3 regions of the Paenibacillus nicotianae genome follow, and region 3 is predicted to be linked to each of the others. Evidence: predicted binding sites of a transcription regulator. Region 3 holds the regulator's gene; each other region holds the start of a gene.
What was found. Region 3 encodes Rex, which represses fermentation and respiration genes when NADH is low (regulators of the CRP and FNR family bind a similar motif). Its sites were predicted from a motif close to TTGTGAAATATTTCACAA; they were not measured.

Region 1: a site for Rex is predicted at 2,072-2,089, ahead of ACFSGI_RS21685 (AtpZ/AtpI family protein). Genes of this name have one in related genera too.
Region 2: a site for Rex is predicted at 4,919-4,936, ahead of ACFSGI_RS21530 (TorD/DmsD family molecular chaperone). Genes of this name have one in related genera too.

What each region holds. Positions count from the first base shown of each region.
Region 1 is NZ_JBHUGF010000011.1:654,822-661,317, forward strand. Features, by position in the region: gene upp (uracil phosphoribosyltransferase) at 208-837, shown strand; gene wecB (non-hydrolyzing UDP-N-acetylglucosamine 2-epimerase) at 858-2,030, shown strand; gene ACFSGI_RS21685 (AtpZ/AtpI family protein) at 2,198-2,443, shown strand; gene ACFSGI_RS21690 (ATP synthase subunit I) at 2,436-2,849, shown strand; gene atpB (F0F1 ATP synthase subunit A) at 2,842-3,636, shown strand; gene atpE (F0F1 ATP synthase subunit C) at 3,782-4,006, shown strand; gene atpF (F0F1 ATP synthase subunit B) at 4,112-4,597, shown strand; gene ACFSGI_RS21710 (F0F1 ATP synthase subunit delta) at 4,594-5,142, shown strand; gene atpA (F0F1 ATP synthase subunit alpha) at 5,158-6,496, shown strand, end outside.
Region 2 is NZ_JBHUGF010000011.1:622,526-629,021, reverse strand. Features, by position in the region: gene cls (cardiolipin synthase) at 1-1,435, opposite strand, end outside; gene ACFSGI_RS21555 (TetR/AcrR family transcriptional regulator) at 1,614-2,210, shown strand; gene ACFSGI_RS21550 (DMT family transporter) at 2,252-2,617, shown strand; gene ACFSGI_RS21545 (DMT family transporter) at 2,617-2,931, shown strand; gene ACFSGI_RS21540 (1-phosphofructokinase family hexose kinase) at 2,946-3,887, shown strand; gene ACFSGI_RS21535 (hypothetical protein) at 3,893-4,093, opposite strand; gene ACFSGI_RS21530 (TorD/DmsD family molecular chaperone) at 4,234-4,905, opposite strand; gene mobA (molybdenum cofactor guanylyltransferase) at 5,143-5,790, opposite strand; gene ACFSGI_RS21520 (MFS transporter) at 5,894-6,496, shown strand, end outside.
Region 3 is NZ_JBHUGF010000010.1:755,695-762,190, reverse strand. Features, by position in the region: gene ACFSGI_RS07595 (methyl-accepting chemotaxis protein) at 1-385, shown strand, start outside; gene ACFSGI_RS07590 (cell wall elongation regulator TseB-like domain-containing protein) at 480-1,028, opposite strand; gene ACFSGI_RS07585 (amidohydrolase) at 1,059-2,366, opposite strand; gene ACFSGI_RS07580 (redox-sensing transcriptional repressor Rex) at 2,359-3,006, opposite strand; gene dinG (ATP-dependent DNA helicase DinG) at 3,003-5,897, opposite strand.

The DNA of each region.
Region 1 (6,496 bases), on a different contig from region 3:
TGCTTAAAGTGTTCATTAGTAAAAAGAAATAATTCGACAGGATATCGGATGAAATTGCCCACAGGGAATGATATAATAGACGAGGTTTGTGGGGCAACATAGAATTCCCCTGATCCTTTTGCTTTGTGGAATGGCCACAAAACCTGATGTGATAGCAAATAGGATGTAGCTAATGTTTATTATTGAAAAGTACCGGAGGGAAAAACTATGGCAAAATTAGTAATATGCGATCATCCTTTAATTCAACACAAATTAACATTTATTCGTGATGTACAGACTAACACGAAAGATTTCCGCGAGCTTGTTGACGAAGTAGCAACATTGATGGCTTACGAAATCACACGTGATATTCCACTTGAATCAATTCCGGTAGAAACACCTGTAATCAAAACAGAAGGCAAAGTTATTTCTGGACGTATGTTGGGTCTAATTCCTATTTTACGTGCAGGATTGGGTATGCTAGATGGCGTACTTAAATTATTGCCGGCTGCTAAAGTTGGACATGTAGGATTGTTCCGCGATCCAGAAACATTCCAACCGGTTGAATATTATGTGAAGCTTCCTACTGACGTGCAAGAACGTGAATTGATCGTGATTGATCCGATGTTAGCAACAGGCGGTTCTGCGATTGCTGCTATTGATGTTCTCAAAAAGCGTGGATGCACTCAGATCAAAATGATGAATCTTATCGCTGCTCCTGAAGGAGTCAAAGCTGTTCAAGACGCTCACCCGGATGTAGATATTTATGTTGCTGCATTAGATGAGAAATTGGATGAGCATGGATATATCGTACCTGGACTCGGCGATGCCGGAGACCGTTTGTACGGAACCAAGTAAAGCGAGGTAATCTCAGACTTATGAAAAAAATTAAAGTAATGACGATTTTCGGTGTACGTCCTGAAGCAATCAAAATGGCTCCATTGATTCTGGAACTGCAAAAGCATCCTGAACATATTGAGTCAATCGTTTGCGTTACTGCGCAACATCGTCAAATGTTGGATCAAGTGCTTGAAGTTTTTAATATTACTCCAGATTATGATCTAGATGTAATGAAAGATCGTCAGACGCTGAACGAAATTTCGATGCGTGTACTTAGTGGTTTAGAGCCAGTACTGCAAGAAGTGAAGCCTGATATTGTTCTGGTTCATGGAGACACGTTGACTACATTTCTTGCGAGCTATGCTTCATTTATGCAGCAGATTAATGTGGGTCATGTTGAAGCAGGATTACGTACGTGGAACAAGCTTTCCCCGTATCCTGAAGAAATGAATCGCCAATTGACAGGTGTACTTGCTGATTTACACTTTGCACCTACAAGCTGGTCAGCAGGTAATTTATTGAAAGAAAATAAATCGCCGTCAAGCGTGTATATCACAGGCAATACTGTTACAGATGTGTTTCAATATACTGTACAGCCTGATTATCATCATCCTGTTTTGGAATGGGCAGCAGGTAAACGTCTGATTTTGATGACTGCACATCGTCGTGAATCTCAAGGCGAACCGCATCGTAATATTTTCCGCGCGGTCAAGCGTATTGCTGACGAATTTGAAGATATTGCGATCGTGTATCCAGTTCATCCAAGTCCAGCAGTGAAAGAACCTGCTCATGAAATATTAGGCAATCATCCGCGCATTCAGTTGATCGATCCTCTGGATGTTGTCGATTTGCATAATTTTTATCCGCATACCCATCTGATCTTAACGGATTCAGGTGGACTTCAGGAAGAAGCGCCTTCATTCGGTGTTCCTGTACTGGTGCTACGTGATACCACAGAGCGTCCAGAAGGAATAGAAGCAGGTACACTTGAAATGGTAGGTACAGATGAAGAGAAGATCTACGAGCGTGCTCATGCATTGCTGAGTGACTCTGAACTGTATGCTTCGATGAGTGAAGCTTCCAATCCTTATGGTGATGGTCAGGCATCGCCGCGGATTGTCAATGCGATTTTGCATCATTATGGTATTTTAGAGGATCGTCCTGAAGAGTTTCACACAACGTTCAAAAAAGGTCCCACAGCCGTATTGTGAAAAATGATTTCACAGTATACAGTGGTACTGTAGGGTTAGCGTGATGAAACGCTTCATATCAACGATGTTCTGTGAAAGTCTTGCGTTAATGTGCTAAAGGAAGATGGTTTGACAAAGGCTTAGCCGATTCAGTACAATGAACTGGGATTCCGAGGGTGGAGTGTAGAATGGCAGATGAACCCAAATCAAGCAATTCAAGTTCAAGTCCGTGGAAAGCGGTTGGACTTGTTAGTGTGATTGGAATAGATTTAGCTGTATGTACACTCGCCGGATTCTGGTTCGGTTCTTGGCTTGATAAAGTATGGCATAGCTCAGGAATAGGAACCGGACTCGGAGTACTTGCAGGTATGATTCTAGGTATTTTCGGTATTGTTCTTATCATTAAGAAAATAGTGGGGGAAACGAATGAATGAAATACCAAGTTACATTTATTGGCTGACCCGGACTACCTTTGTTTTTCTAGCTCTTTGCTTTTTAGCAGTTGCATTCCTGCCTCAATCTCGTCCGATTGCTTTTGGGATGATCGTTGGTTCGGCAGTCAGTTATATCAACACCAAATATTTAGCTAAAAAAGTAAGTATGATGACTGAAGCAGCAGCAACAGGTAGAAGAGGACCGAAGGGTTTAGGGTTTGCACAACGTGCAGCAATTTCGATCGGAGCGGTAGTACTTGCTATTGAGTTCCCGCATTTGTTTGAAATTCATGCCCTAGCTGGCAGTCTGGTGTTCGCACCATTCGCGCTAATTGTTATCGGTTATTTCCTTTCTCGCCATGAGCGTGATAACTCCGATAATGAAAGGGGTGAGAAAAATGCATGAATCACCGATGATAAAAGTCGGGGGGATCGATTTTGATTTATCTATCATTATTGCGTTGATTGTTAGTTGTGCTGTAGTGTTTATTTTAGTAAAACTAGCAACACGTAATCTATCGGTAGAAAATCCAGGCAAGTTGCAAAACTTTATGGAATGGGTCGTAGAATTCGTTCAAGGACTAATTTCGAGCACGATGGACTACAAAAAAGGAAAGCCTTTTCTTTCTCTTGGTTTGACTTTAATTATGTTCATCTTTGTTAGCAATATGCTTGGGCTTCCATTTGGTTTAGTGTTCGATTATACAAGCGTAGAAAAAGCTACTGCTTTTGGTCAACCATTAACATCTGTAGTGGATGGACTGGCAAAAGGAAGTCATGGTGTGGAAGTCGCTTGGTGGAAATCACCTACAGCTGATGCTGGAGCAGCGATGGGTCTGGCACTAATCGTATTCGTTCTTGTCCATTATTTAGGGATGGTCAGAAATACGAAGTCATACTTCAAACACTATTTCAAACCGTTCTTTTTCTTTTTCCCTATCAACTTGATCGAACAATTCTCCAAACTTTTGACACACGGTATGCGGCTATTCGGTAATATTTTTGCCGGCGAAGTTCTTATTGCTGTATTGCTTAAAATGTCAGGCGTCTGGTACGGAGCTATCGCTTCGGTTGTAGGTCTTATTGTATGGCAAGGATTTAGTATCTTTGTTGGCTCTATCCAAGCCTTTGTCTTCACGATCCTGGCTATGGTATACATATCACAGTCACTAGAGACGGAAGAAGATCACTAAAATACTATCGGCACGTTTCGGCAACTTTTGAATAGTTGGTATCATCAGTCACTGTGTAAGGGTTCAAAGTTCGGAAGTAGGATAACCTTCATACCGGGCTCAATATAAATTTACTATCTCACATATCTTTAAGGAGGATTTTTAAATGGGAGCATTAGCATTTCTAGCAGCTGCTATCGCAGTAGGTTTGGGCGCATTGGGCGCAGGTATTGGTAACGGTCTAATCGTAAGTAAAACGGTTGAAGGTATCGCTCGTCAACCAGAAGCAAAAGCAACATTGCAAACAGTTATGTTTATCGGTGTAGGTTTGGTAGAAGCATTGCCAATCATCGGTGTAGTATTGGCATTCATTTTCTACGCAGCAGCGTAAATCAAGCACACATTGGCGGGGAAGGCCACAGCCATCCGCGCCTTCTTTTTAGCGTGTAGGGTACCTGAGAATTATTTAGATGTTTTGAGGAAGGAGTGAGCTGATTTGCATTTTGTATGGAGCAGTCTTGTAGTTACAATTATTGCTTTCTTGATTTTATATTGGTTATTAAGCCGTTATGCATTCGGTCCATTATTCTCTGTTATGGAGAAAAGACGTGAGCTGGTTAAACAGCAAATGGATGAAGCTGCATTAACACGCAGTCAAGCAGCTCAATATGTCGAAGACCAAAAAGCTGCACTTCAACAAGCACGTAAGGATGCTCAAGATATTATTGAGCAATCTCGTCAGACGAGCAATCGTCAAGCGGAACAATTGATTACTCAAGCGAAAGAGGAAACGACGCGTCTTAAAGAAGAAGCGGCTCGTGAAATCGAAAGCGAGAAAAATAAAGCTGTTGCTGCACTTCGCAGTGAAATCGGTGCCGTCTCTGTACAGATCGCTTCTAAAGTACTGGAAAGAGAAGTGGATGCCAAAGCCCAAGATCAGTTGGTTGACAACTATCTGAAAGAAGTAGGGATTAGACAATGAGCCGCGATACAGTAGTATCTACGCGTTATGCCAAAGCCCTTTTCGAAGCTGCATCTGAACATGGCACTGTAGAAGAGACAGAACAAGAACTAAAAGCAATCGTTGAAGCTTTTGCACAAGATGCAGATCTTCGCAATTTTATAGCAACACCAAATGTATCTTTTGAAGACAAACGTCGCGTGATTGAAACTGCTTTTGCAGGGAAAGTATCACAACCGCTGGTTCATACCATTACATTGTTGATCGAGCGTGGACGATATGGCATATTTGGCGAGTTATTGAATAGTTATACTGCAATCGTCAGTAGAACACTTAAAGTAGTCGATGCTTTTGTGTATACACCTTATCCTTTAGATGAGCGTGAAGAAGCAGAAGTGACTGCTAGATTCGGACAACTATCAGGCAAACGAATTCGTGTGCAAAATATTGTAGACAAAACTCTTCTTGGCGGACTTAAAGTCGTCATCGGAGACATGCTGTACGATGGAAGTCTTTCAGGCAAGTTAAATCGTCTGGAAAAGTCTTTTCAAAGACAAGCACAGTAGATAGGGGGGACTGACTTGAGTATCAGACCTGAAGAAATCAGTACATTGATTAAAAGTCAAATCGAGCAATACAAAAACGATATTGAAGTCGTTGAAGTTGGAACAGTTATCCAAGTAAGTGATGGTATTGCCCGTGTATACGGTTTGCAAAATGCAATGTCAGGCGAACTTCTTGAGTTCTCTAACGGCGTAATGGGTATGGCTTTGAACTTGGAATCCAATAATGTCGGTGTTGTTATTCTTGGGGAGTATTCACAAATTCGTGAAGGCGACCAAGTAAAACGCACAGGACGTATTATGCAAGTTCCTGTAGGGGAAGCTCTTCTAGGTCGCGTTGTCGATCCTTTGGGTCAACCTGTAGATGGTAAAGGACCTATTGCTGCAACAGAATTCCGTCCTGTTGAAGGCGGAGCACCTGGTGTTATTGACCGTAAATCGGTTCATGAGCCTATGCAAACAGGTATCAAAGCGATCGACGCGATGGTTCCTATCGGTCGTGGTCAACGTGAGTTGATTATCGGTGACCGTCAAACAGGTAAAACAGCGATTGCTATCGATGCAATCATTAACCAAAAAGGTCAAAACGTAAAATGTATTTATGTAGCGATTGGTCAAAAACAATCCACTGTTGCTCAAGTAGTAGAAACACTTCGTCGTCATGGCGCATTGGAATACACTATTATCGTAACAGCGGCTGCTTCTGATCCTTCACCACTACTATACATCGCTCCATATGCAGGTTGTGCAATGGGTGAATACTTTATGTATAAAGGCGAGCATGCTTTGATTATTTATGATGATTTGTCCAAACAAGCGGCAGCTTATCGTGAATTGTCCTTGCTACTTCGTCGTCCACCAGGTCGTGAAGCATTCCCGGGTGACGTGTTCTATCTTCACTCCCGTTTGCTAGAGCGTGCGGCTAAGCTTAGTGATGCCAAAGGTGGCGGTTCTTTAACAGCATTGCCATTTATTGAAACGCAAGCTTCTGACGTATCTGCTTATATTCCTACCAACGTAATCTCGATTACAGATGGACAAATTTTCTTGGAAGCTGATCTGTTCTATGCGGGTCAACGTCCAGCGATTAACGTTGGTATCTCGGTATCTCGTGTTGGTGGTTCCGCTCAGATCAAAGCAATGAAAAAGGTTGCAGGTACACTGCGTCTAGATCTTGCTCAATATCGTGAGCTTCAAGCGTTCTCCCAGTTCGGATCTGATCTTGATAAATCAACAATGTCCCGTCTAAATCGTGGTGCACGTATGATGGAAATTCTAAAACAAGGTGTTAACCAACCATTGTTAGTAGAACAACAGGTAGTAAGCTTGTATACAGCAGTTAAAGGTCATTTGGATG
Region 2 (6,496 bases), on a different contig from region 3:
CTTGAATAATTAAGCTTGCAGAATTCAGATCACGTTCAAAATCTCCTACCATCTGATGTACACTTTCCGTCTCTACCAGTAAAGCATTCACTTCAAAATTCAGATGAAAACTACGCATATCCATATTCGCTGTTCCAATCGTGGCAATTTCGCCATCTACAATAAGCAATTTGGAATGTAAAAATCCTTTTTCATATTCATAAATACGGACACCTGCTTCAAGCAACGTTACAAAATACGAATGAGACGCATAAAAAGGAAGTCGTTTATCCGGCTTACCCGGGAAAAGAATACGTACATCTAATCCCGATAAAGCCGCCATTCGCAGTGCTGTCAGTATACTTTCATCCGGGATAAAATATGGAGTCGCTAACCAGACCGATTGTTTCGCCGAGGTAATCATTGAGAAAAAGACATGTTTGAGTACACGTAGATCATTATCCGGCCCACTTGCAATCATCTGCACTGCTCCATGTTGAGAAGCGATCAACCGCGGAGAAAAGTATACTTGATCGAGACACGTCTCTCCTGTCACATGCAACCAATCTTGTAAAAAGATAATCTGCAATGTGCGTACCCCTTCGCCTTTGATCTGCATATGAGTATCACGCCAGAATCCATAGGTCTGACTGCGACTCAAATATTCATCGCCTACATTGAGCCCACCTATAAAGCCAATATTGCCATCAATCACGACAATTTTGCGATGATTACGATAATTCACCTGACTGGATAATAGTAAAATACGCGCTTCGCCAAATATACCTACCTGCACTCCTGCTTCTCTCATCTCTTGTAGAAATAAACGGGGTAACTGCATACTTCCGACAGCATCTACCATAAAGCGAACTTCTATACCTGCTTGCGCTTTTTCGATTAAGATCTGTTGAATCCGGGTACCGATATCATCTGCACGATAAATATAATATTCCATATGAATATGATGTTCAGCTTCTTCTAGCGCTTCTAACAGGGCAGTAAATGTCTGTCCACCATTGGTCAAAATAGTCGTCTCGGTCGCTTGTGAGACAGGGGTAACAGCCAATCGTTGAGACAATTGTAGTAATCGCTGATGATCTTCGCGCAACGAAGACAGATCCAGTGCTGTTAGCATGCCTGCATTTTCAATCATCTGATACACTTGCCGATCTCGCTTGGCTTTCTTCTCATACTTGTGACGTTTAAATACATTTTGTCCAAACCAGAAGTAAAAAAAGACACCTACTACCGGCAACAAAGCCAACAGCAAAATCCATGCCATTGTGACCGCAGGCTGACGATTATCTATAAAAATAATAAATCCGATTGAGATGACGCTGAGTGTTGAAAATATACTAATAATCGTGCCTGTAGTTGGACCCAGTAGATCAAATCCTACATAATACAGACCAAATAACATAACGATAATTAATACCCCTAGCACGCTTTTACGCAATATCATCAACTCCTGTCTGTCTCTTCAAAGTATGTACGTAACTCCAGCACAGTATGTCGCATAACTTCGCTATAACTATATCCTTCTTGCACAAAAATAACACCTTTATTCCTCTGTCTTGACAAACATTCTGTAAAAGACAATAATATTACCTAACGACCGTTAGGAAGGTGTCTATATGACAACAAAGCCACAGTTATTAACGATAGCTCTTTCTCAGTTTGCACAACATGGATATGAAGGAACGTCTTTGGCTGATATTGCTAGTGAAGCAGGGATCAAAAAACCTTCGATCTATGCTCATTTTAAAAGTAAAGAAGATTTATTTCTGCATGTACTTCGTCAGACCTTACGTGAATTTAAGCGACGAATTATTCGTTATATGATTCGTCATGTGCATATTCCATTACAAGAGCGTTTGTATCAATTGATCGTATTTTTACAACAACAGTATTCAGATGATGCCATCATCAAATTCGTGATGCGAATGTGTTTTTTTCCACATATGGCTTCGGAAAAAGAAATTATCCCTCTGGTGTACGCTTTGATCGATGATTTGGAAGCAAGACTGTTGCGATTATTAGATGTGCATGTAGATCAGTATGATCTGCTGTTAGTTGTACCTACCATTGAAGCGGCAAAAGGATACATGACCGTAGTCGATGGAGTCATGATCGATATGTTGTACAGTGAACCTTCTCGATCGGTACAACGGTTACAGGTGATTTTCCCTATTTACTGGCGCGGGGTCACTCTCTCGGCGACCACAACTTGATTGAAATTGCTTAACGAGCAACAAAGGAGATTAGACTGATTATGAATCGCAATTGGTTATACGTATTAATAGGAGGATGTATCGAAGTCGTCTGGGTATCTGGACTAAAACACGCTGCAACTCCGCTGGAATGGCTACTCACTGCAATAGGGATAGCAATCAGCTTTTATCTTATTATCAAAGCTTCTACTCGCTTACCTGTAGGGACAGTCTATGCAGTCTTTACTGGAATCGGCACAGCCGGAACGGTCGCTGCTGAAATGATTATTTTCGGTGAACCTTTTCACTGGCTTAAAGTAATACTGATTCTTGTATTGATGATCGGTGTAGCGGGATTGAAATTAGTAACTGATAATGGCACCGACGATGAAGCTCAGTCTGCTACAGCGAAAGCAGGTGAAGCATAATGTCTTGGATAGCACTTGTTATGGCTGGTGGATTTGAAGTGGTTGGTGTAATTATGATGAACCGTATTGTTCGCCAGAAGTCCTTGCTAAATTATCTTTTGATGATTTTGACATTTGCAGGGAGCTTCTCTTGTCTAACGATTGCCATGAACGGTATTCCGATGGGAACTGCTTATGCCATCTGGACAGGAATCGGTACAGTCGGTGGTACATTAGTCGGTATGTTTATGTACGGCGAAGCCAAAAGTGGACTACGCATTTTATTTATCGCAATGATTATTGCATCAGCTATTGGACTTAAATTGATTGCGTAAGAGGTGAATCGTACTTGATAACAACAGTTACGTTGAATACAGCGCTAGATATTATTTATCGTGCTCCTGCTTTTCATATAGATCAGGTGCATCGCTTACCAGGGATTACGGTTCCTGGTGGCAAAGGAATCAATGCTGCGCGCGTGATCCATACTCTGGGTGAATCGGTTACAGCAACAGGCTTTATGGCAGGCTACAATGGACAGAAAATGCAATCTCTATTGCAACAAGAAGGCGTACACTGTGAATTTATCGAAGTACAAGGAGAAACAAGGCTAGCTATCACTGTACTGGATCAACAGCACAGCACACAGACTGAATTGATCGAGCAAGCTTCTTCCTATGTAACGTCTGAATCGTTGCTTCTTTTGGAACAGCAGATTGCACAAGTAGCTAGTACGTCAGCATGGGTATTATTTTCCGGTAGTATTCCTGAAGGTTGCCCTGCTGATCTGTATGCGACACTGATAGAGATTGCCAAAGCCAAAGGTGCCAAAACAGCACTGGATGCAAGTGGAGACGCGCTACGTTACGGATTACAAGCTGCTCCTGATCTGGTGAAGCCTAATGAAGATGAAGCTGGTGCATGGGCTGGTATCCCTTACGCTGATCACTATTCGGATCAGACATTAGATGATGTATTAACCGCTATGCTTGATCATGGTGTTCCGATGGCTACGATCTCTTTAGGCAAACATGGAGCGATAGCAGCTCAAGGTTCGGCACGTTATCGATTGCATGTGCCACAGCTAGATATTGTCAGTGCTCTTGGAAGCGGAGATGCCATGGCAGCAGGCATGGTAACAGCCGCTTATCGTGGTGGTGATCTTGCAGAAATGCTTCGATATGGCGCTGCTTGTGGTAGTGCTTGTGCACTTCAACCGATTGCTGGCAAAGTAGATCTACACGACGTACAACATATACTTCAGCAAATAAAAATAACCCCTGAGTCATAATGTACTCAGGGGATTTTGGTGTGCGAACCGAATCGAACATCCATATAAATTTGACCTGTATCTCCATCGCTTACCACAAAATTAATTTCTTGTGGTACTAATTCCTTTAACGCATACTGACGCGCCCAATCGAGCGATGGAAATTCCGCTTTTCTGTCTACTGCTTTTACGACAATACATTGTTTGAGGCAATGGTATTTATTCAAGGCAGTAAACCTCCCTTACCAATCATTAGACTGAAATGACTGATTTGACACACAGAATTGGAAAAAAATTCTTATTATTTTATAACATAAAAGGAAATCCCTATTTCAGATTATTCTTGTCATGAAATAGGGATTTCCTTTTATGCTAGGCGTGTCACAATGTGCTGAAGTTCTTTTAGATCATTTTGTAAATACGTCGGTAACATCTGAGCCCATTCGCGATACAACGGACTGCAAGTGGTTTTACCAAGTTCAGCGCAGAATGAAGGAACCCACGGAATTAAATAATGTTCCAAAAATTCGATCTGCATTTGGGCAATCATTTTACGGTTAGATGAATGCATATCTGTCTCGGCAGAGCGTTCAGCTAATAAAGCCATAAATTCTAATTCAATACCGATATGATCATCTGTTTCATGATCCATTTTTTTGAAAGCAATGCCTGCACGAGCATATACTGCATTAACAACAGCTTCATAAGCAGTACGCCCTTGCTCATTCGTTACATAATACGACGCTTGAGGTGGATAATTCACCTGTTGATCTTGCTCGAACAACTGGCTATATTCTGCACATTCTTGACGAGCATATTGCATAATATCATGTAGCTTTGTATTTTCCAGTGTATTCAGCAAAGCATAATCATTTGTAAATAGACGGTTGATTTTGGAAGCTTCTTTTTTCCATTCGATTAACTTGGATAAGGTAGGTTTGCGTTCTAACATTTCACTAAGCAGACGATACGTCATTACACGACTGTATAACCATTCTTGGCGAGATTGATGCGTTTCCGGTTCTGTATACATAGTCATCTTACATCACTCCTTGTGATAATATTCACATATTTAAATAATTGAATTCCGACATCAAAGGTTTGAAGCAATATATAGGTTTGATCGTTAGTAAACGTATACGTTGTGGTTCATCATTTGACTTGTTGATCTGTCTTTATTGTACTCTATTTTCTACGCATTAGGGGCAATTTACGTATACGTTCATAAAATAGTCATGTTTGTCACGCTTTCAAAAGGACTTATGCCACAGACTGGCTACAATAAAGAAGGATATTGCTTCAAAATTTGCAAAACCTGCTCATACGACTGCGGATCATTCATATTATACAAGCTATACTCCGATATACTTTGAAAAGAAGAGTGTAACGTGCTCTCGGGTTGATATAATGATTCGATCTCTACGTATTGTACCTGTTGCTGATCTAACCAATCTCGTACACGTAATTGATTGTGTTCTAATGCTAATTGAAGTGATGGCAATACACTTTGATGATAGACAGCATACAGTGGATGAATACGTCCAGCTTGCATCGGAATAATCGCCTGCACACCTTCGGTATTGGTTTGCGCTATCAGATGTTGCATAAGTAAAGTACTGGCAAAAGGCAGATCACAAGCACTGACTACATACCACTCGCTTCTAATCTGTGATAACGCTGTATGTAGACCGGCAAGCGGGCCTTGTCCGGGGTAAATATCAGGTACGCTCGGAATACGCAAAAATGAATAATCTGCTGTAGGATTACCTGCGATCCATAATGACGAAGTAACCGGTTGTAACGCTTGGGCTACACGTTCAATAATGGTATGATCAGCAATAAATAATAATGCTTTATTTTGACCCATACGGCTAGACTGACCACCTGCTAAAATAATACCTGTATATTTAAAAGTGGATAGCATCATGAATTATCCTTTCTACTCCAAAAATAAACAAAATTGGTTTGTATCCCTTTTCAACACATGCTACAGTGAATGAAATGTCCGATGAAAGGATTGGCTGGCTTTGCATCCGAATATAAACAACACTACTTTTACACCATTACGATGGTTTACCTTTTTTATATATGGAACACTGGTTATTTTTACGAGCTTTTTTCAATTATACCTGCAAGATATCGGAATGAGCCAGAGTGAGATTGGTGCTTTGATGGCGATTGGCCCACTAATCTCATTAATTGCTAATCCATTTTGGGGATTTTATGGTGATCGTCTACAAAATGTACGATTTGTACTACTGATTATGATGCTAGGTACGTTGCTGATGGTTCAGCTTGTTTTTCATGTGCACAATTATACGATTATTTATATTGTGATGACGGTATTTTTCTTTTTCCAGACACCGATGCTGGCACAAAGTAATACACTTATTCTTAGTTATATTGATGGTACACCCAAAAAGTTTGGCGGTTTTCGTTTATACGGTTCACTAGGTTGGGCATTAACGGCTGTTGCCGCAGGCCCTGTTATTGATCGATTAGGCGTATCCCAAATCGGTACGGTGTTTACAGTGCTGCTTCTTATTGCAATCGGTATCATTTTGTTATTGCCACCACAGAACAAGTTACCGGGTGGATCAGCAACGATGAATCGCTATGCGATGAAGAAA
Region 3 (6,496 bases):
AGAATTAGTAAATACGATTCAAAATGAGACTAGAGGCGCGACCGAATCGGTTGAAAGTATGGTAAAAGAAGTCAGTCAGGGTATCACTGCTGCACATTCTGTAGGCAATTTATTCAACACGATCAAAACGTTAACCGATCACACGACCGCCGAGATTAAAGAAGTGAATAATTCGCTCCATCATTTATCCGGTCATTCCGAGAAAATTGTAAAATCTATGGAAAATATTTCAGGATTAACCGATCATGTCGCTTCGAATACAGAAAGTGTCAGTGCGGCTACTGAAGAGCAGTTAGCTTTTCTGGAAGAAAGTACAGCCCATACTGCTACACTTCATGCTATGGCGGAGAAATTACAAGGCACTGTTTTACAATTCCGCTTATAATTGTATCGTTTTATTACAGCAAAAAAAGCATGATCTGAATGAATTCATACGCTGAATTCAAAAGATCATGCTTTTTTTCGATGACTCTTCTACTTTAGTCTTCTTGCCCTGTTCCTTTTAATGTTGCAGGCAATTCCATAGGTCCACCTAATTTGGTTCCATCTCTGAAATTGTAGAAAATATAATAATAACGCTCATTCAGTTTGGCAAAGACTTGCCAAGCATATTTCCCGTTATATGAGCCAGGTACAATTCGTACAGCTTCTGCTCCAGGCAAATCTTTTTGTAGCAGATCAGTGGCTGCTTGATAAGATACTGTACCTGCTGTTTTTTCAACATGTACAGCGTTAGCTCCTTCAGCTACTGAACCGTCTATATTAAATTTGACCCAGACCATTAGATCTTCTTGCGCTGTGTTTTTACCTTCAACGACCCAATAGGTTGAACTATCTGTCCATACTGAATTGAATGTACGCGTAACCGAGACAATATCAGCCTTTTCCTGCGCGCTATTGATTGCCAGTTGCTCTTTACTCCAGGGCTTTGCCATGACATGAACATAAAATTGATTAATACCTAATATAAGCAATCCTACTACAACAATAATGATTGCAATCCACTTGCCACTTCCCAAATTTCGCAAAACACGCCATCCTTTCCTGTCGACTTCCGGTTAGCGTTTAAGCAAACCTTCAAAAGCACTTTGGGCTTCATGACGAATTTTTTCTTCATCCAGTGTTAACGATACACCGTCTTTGATCAATTGCTTACCGTCTACCCACACATGCAATACATCTTTAGCAGAGGCAGAATAGATAGTGTGTGAAATAAAATCAGTACGTGGTAAGAAATGCGGTTGATCTACATTCAATGCTGTAATATCAGCTTTCATCCCTACAGCAAATGTACCCACATCATTCAAAAATACAGATCTTGCGCCATATTCAGTACCCATTTTCAATGCTTCTAGTGCAGGTACGGCTGTTGGATCACCAGATACTCCTTTATGAATAAGAGCTGCCAAACGCATTTCTTCAAACATATCCAGGTTATTATTACTTGCCGGGCCATCTGTACCCAAAGAAACGACAACGCCTGCACGCAACAAATCAGGTACACGTGCTACTCCACTTGCTAATTTGAGGTTACTGCCCGGATTATGAGAAATTGCGACTTTATTTTCAGCAAGTACTTCAATCTCTTCATCATTCAAATGAACAGCATGTGCTAGCAATGCTGGGCGAGTGAAAAATCCTAATTTTTCCAAATGAGCTACAGGACGTAATCCATAATCAGTAACGTTTAATTGAACTTCTGCCAGTGTCTCAGACATATGTGTATGCAGCGGCAAATCCAGATCATGAGCTGCTTGTACAAATTGTTCGATGTATGCAGGTGGACAAGTATACGGTGCGTGTGGAGACATCATCGTTGTAATACGTCCATTTGCTTGACCATGCCAATCACGTGCAAAGTCGATCGATTGTTTTAGCTTTTGCTTTTGCTCTTCTTCTGAACATAAGCCGATTACACCACGCATCAATACTGCACGCATACCGGATTGTTCTACGACTTCTGCTACACGTTCTGAGCGGTCATACATATCGAGGAATGTAGTCGTACCGCCTTTTAACATTTCTAATACTGATAAAGCAGTTCCCCAGTATACATCGTCACTTGTGAATTTCGCTTCCATCGGCCACATTTTTTCTTGTAACCATACTTGTAGAGCCAGATCGTCTCCATAGCCGCGTAGCAACGACATTGCTGCATGACCATGACTGTTCACTAGACCTGGGATAAAGAACAAATGATTACCATCGACTACTGTCGTGCCTTCTTCGATCACAGGTTCTTCTTCTCCAAGATAAGTGATCCATCCATCTTCTATCACCATATGTCCAAAAAGCATCGATTTCTCTTCGCTCATTACAGCAAACATACCGTTTTTGATAACCCATTTGTTCGAAGTATTATTCATTAGTTTCATGTTCCTTTCCATCTTCCAGATAATAGGCAAGGCTTAATAAATCCGTTGTAAAATCAGCAGTGTGCACACGAATATGCGGTGGAGCTTTCAAAATAATCGGAGCAAAATTCAAAATCGCTTCTATTCCAGCTTCTATCAACTGATCGGCTACACGCTGTGCTTCAATATTTGGTACCGTAATAATACCAATACGAATACTTTTTTCTTTGATCGTTGCTCCCAATTCTTCAATCGGTTGCACGACTAATGTATTGATCATCGAACCTACTTTAGGCTCAAGAGAATCAAAAACAGCTACAATTTTCATTGTTTCTTTGAGATACATATTATAGTTAGAAAGGGCATGCCCTAGATTACCTGCACCTACAAGTGCGACATTAATTTGTTGATCTAATTTTAAAATATGACGTATTTTTTCAATCAGATACGATACATCATAACCGATCCCTTTGCGTCCAAAATCTCCAAAATACGCTAAATCTTTGCGAATTTGTGCTGGATTCAAATCTAATTTTTGTCCCAGTTCTTGCGAAGACACTGTAGGAACTTCACGAGTGTGAAGTTCGTTCAAGTATCGAAGGTATACAGGTAGTCTTCGCACGACTGCTTCTGATATTTTGTCGGATTTCATGCTTGCTCCCCCTCTTGATTTACAGTTTCCTTTTCAGGTTCGGCCTGGCTAAGCCATTCTGTAATACGGGGTACCATCTGCTCTGTAGGCATATGTTCCATTTTGGGACCGGGCAATGAATATAGAAAATGCTTGCCATAATAGGATTCGATCACACGAGTGTCATAGACAATAACGATTCCTCGATCACTAGATGTCCGTACTAATCTACCAAAACCTTGTTTGAAACGGATAACTGCTTGCGGTACAGATAATTTCATAAATGGATTTTTCTTTTCTTTTTTAAGCCGTTCACTTTTGGCTTCAAGCAGTGGATGATTGGGCGGTTGAAAAGGTAAACGCACGATCGCCAGACAAGTTAATGCTTCGCCTGGAATATCGACCCCTTCCCAAAAACTGCTTGTACCGAGCAAGACCGAAGCCGAGCGCTCTTGAAATCTTCGAGTTAGCTTGGTACGACTTCCTCCATCAACGCCTTGACCAAATACTGCAATATCGCTATGTGATAACTTCTCTTTCAAAGGCTCATACACCTGCTTGAGCATCCGATAAGAGGTAAATAACACCATCATTCGTCCATTGGTCGCTTTTGCAGTCTCCGCCAATGAGTTCGCTAATGTATCTACAAAGAACGCATCACCCACACTGCCTTTGACACTTGGGAAATCGCGCGGAATCAACAATAGCGATTGTTCACGATAATTGAAAGGTGAAGATAGCTGTTCGGTCATCAATCGACCTTCTTTTTCTGCTTCTACCAGTCCCAGTTGTTCAATCATATATTGGAATTTCTTTTCGATTGATAATGTTGCTGATGTCAAAATAATACTTTTCTTTTTATCAAAAAAGTACTCTTTCAGTTGCTTGCTCACATCAACCGGTACAGCATACATCTGCAAAGACTTACTACGGTAATTACCATTAGCTTCATACCAGTAAACCGTATCTGCACTTTCCAGCTTCACAAATTGACGCAGATCATCTCGTACTACCGTTAAGTCTTTGAATAAACCAGACACATCTGTTACCAGACTATCGGTACCTAACTGTTCGTCGCTGTCTTTGATCTGATTCATTACCTGTTCGCCTTTACGAATCAACTGACTTAGCCCAATATGAATCTGATTTTCAAGTTCTGTAATCACAGTCCATTCTGTCGGTTGCTTTTCTGGTAAAAGACGCAAGGTAAACTGCCCTGCTTCTCCTGGAGCAGCATCACTACGCTGAGGTAATAAAGCAAATAGTAACTCGCTCAACTTATCCCAGTTTTCTTTCACATCTACAATTTCAGGATACAGATTATCGATCGCTATCGCCCAATCCATACCACGCTCATTGCCAGAAGAACCCAATTGTTGACGCAAAATCGCTAACTGACCATTTTTGCTGTCTTTGAACAATCGTAATAGCGGATGAACCAATGTGAAATATTTCATATGCATACCCAAGTGCTTACCTGCGACATCTTCTAAATGATGGGCTTCATCAATCACAAGTCGATCGTAGGCAGGAAGCAATTGATGTCCTGCTTTGACATCGGTAAACAATTTGGAATGGTTCGTAATCACAACATCTGCTGTTCCTGCTTCATGCTTCGCGCGATGGTAAAAACATTTACGGAACCACGGACATGCACGACCCAGACAAGAATCGGTATCACTGGCTACCGTTTCCCAGAAGTCAGCTCCACGATTACCCATATTGAGTTCTTCATCATCGCCAGTTTCTGTCGAATTTAACCAGACAATCATTTGAGCCGCAATCAATACATCTTCTTTGGGACTTTGAAATTCTTTTGTATTTATTTTATGCTCAAATTTGCGCAGACACAAATAATGCTGGCGTCCTTTGAATACGGCAGCACGAAATGCGAACGGTACAACTTGAGTCAATAATGGGATATCCCGTTCTCGCAATTGTTCTTGCAAGTTAATCGTGTGCGTACTTACCATGACACGATCGTTTTCTTTGACACTATGATAAATCGAAGGCAATAAATAACCTAGCGATTTGCCTGTTCCTGTTCCTGCTTCGATTAACAAATGCTTATCATCGGTCATCGCTTTGATGACTTCTTCAAACATCCGATTCTGTGGTTCACGTTCTTCGTAATGAGGCAGCAGATTACGTAAGTTTTGTTTTACTTGCTCTAAAAATTCATCAAACGAAACATCCGCAAGCGGCATATTTCCACGTTCTTCATGAGCCGGTAAAATTTCATTCCAATCGCCTACTTTTAACGCCAATTGACGAAAAAAACGATGTTCGTCTAAATCTTGAATCGGTTGTGCTTCTTTTTCCATTCGTACGCCATCAAAATACCAGCCCAGATCACTATCCTGATTATCAAAAAGTTCAGACAATCGTTGGACTGTAATCAATGGCAAGTCGTTCAATTCTTCCAAGCACTTTAGAAATACATGAGCGGTTGCTAACGCATCACTATCTGCTTGATGAGGACGATCATGAACGAATCCCAGGTCTTTGCTCACCATACTTAACTGGTAACTCGATAGATTCGGGAAAAAGATACGCAATAAATCCATTGTATCCAACACTCGACCTGTAAATGCTAAATATCCAGTCTGATCCAAAGCTCGTTGTAAAAATCCTAAATCAAACCCGACATTGTGCCCAACAAGCACAGCATCTTCTAATAAAGGAATCATCTCCAAAATCACATCATCCAATTCTGGAGCATTCTCTACATCTTCATTTTTAATTCCTGTCAAACCTTCTATAAAAGGAGGAATCGGCACTCCCGGCTTCACCATAGAAGAATATACGGTGGAAATACTTAAATCATGATCTATAATGGCAAGCCCAACTTGAATAATATCATCGGTGGACTGAGTACCTGTGGTCTCAAAATCCAGTACGGCAAATTTCATGGATGTCTAAATCCTCTCCTTGCTGTCGTCTCAACCTGATGTCGAAATGTTCACCTATCAGCATACCAGAAGAAGACCATTTTGAAAATCAAAGGGTGGGAGTTATTTAAATTTTAACTTTTCTGAGGTGGGCGCTGCGAGGAGAAAATCGTTCTTGTCGTCGCTTGTTGTAAATGAATCCTTTGAATGACTGCTTCACAGTCAGGATTCATTTACAAAGGCGAACGCTTCGCTCTTTCAGAATGATTTTCTCCTCTCCGCTGGTGTGGGTAGGTAAGCATAATGTTGAATAACCATGTAGTAAATAGTTGGAAAATATACAGTAACCAAACTATTTTCTCTAACAAAAAGAGGATCTAGTCACATACATACTAGATCCTTTTCTTTAGCCCTATTACATATAACTAATAGACACCGTTTAAAAATCCTTCAATTCAAAATGTTCTCCTACAAAGAATGCCCTGGCAAGCCAACCAGAATAAACTATTTGTGGCTAGCGTATTAGCTACCTACTCCAGCGAAGGGAATAGAAATTGTTCTGAAAGAGCGAAGCGCTCGCCTTTTTACTAGCATCCCTACCGCTATGCGGTATATTCAAG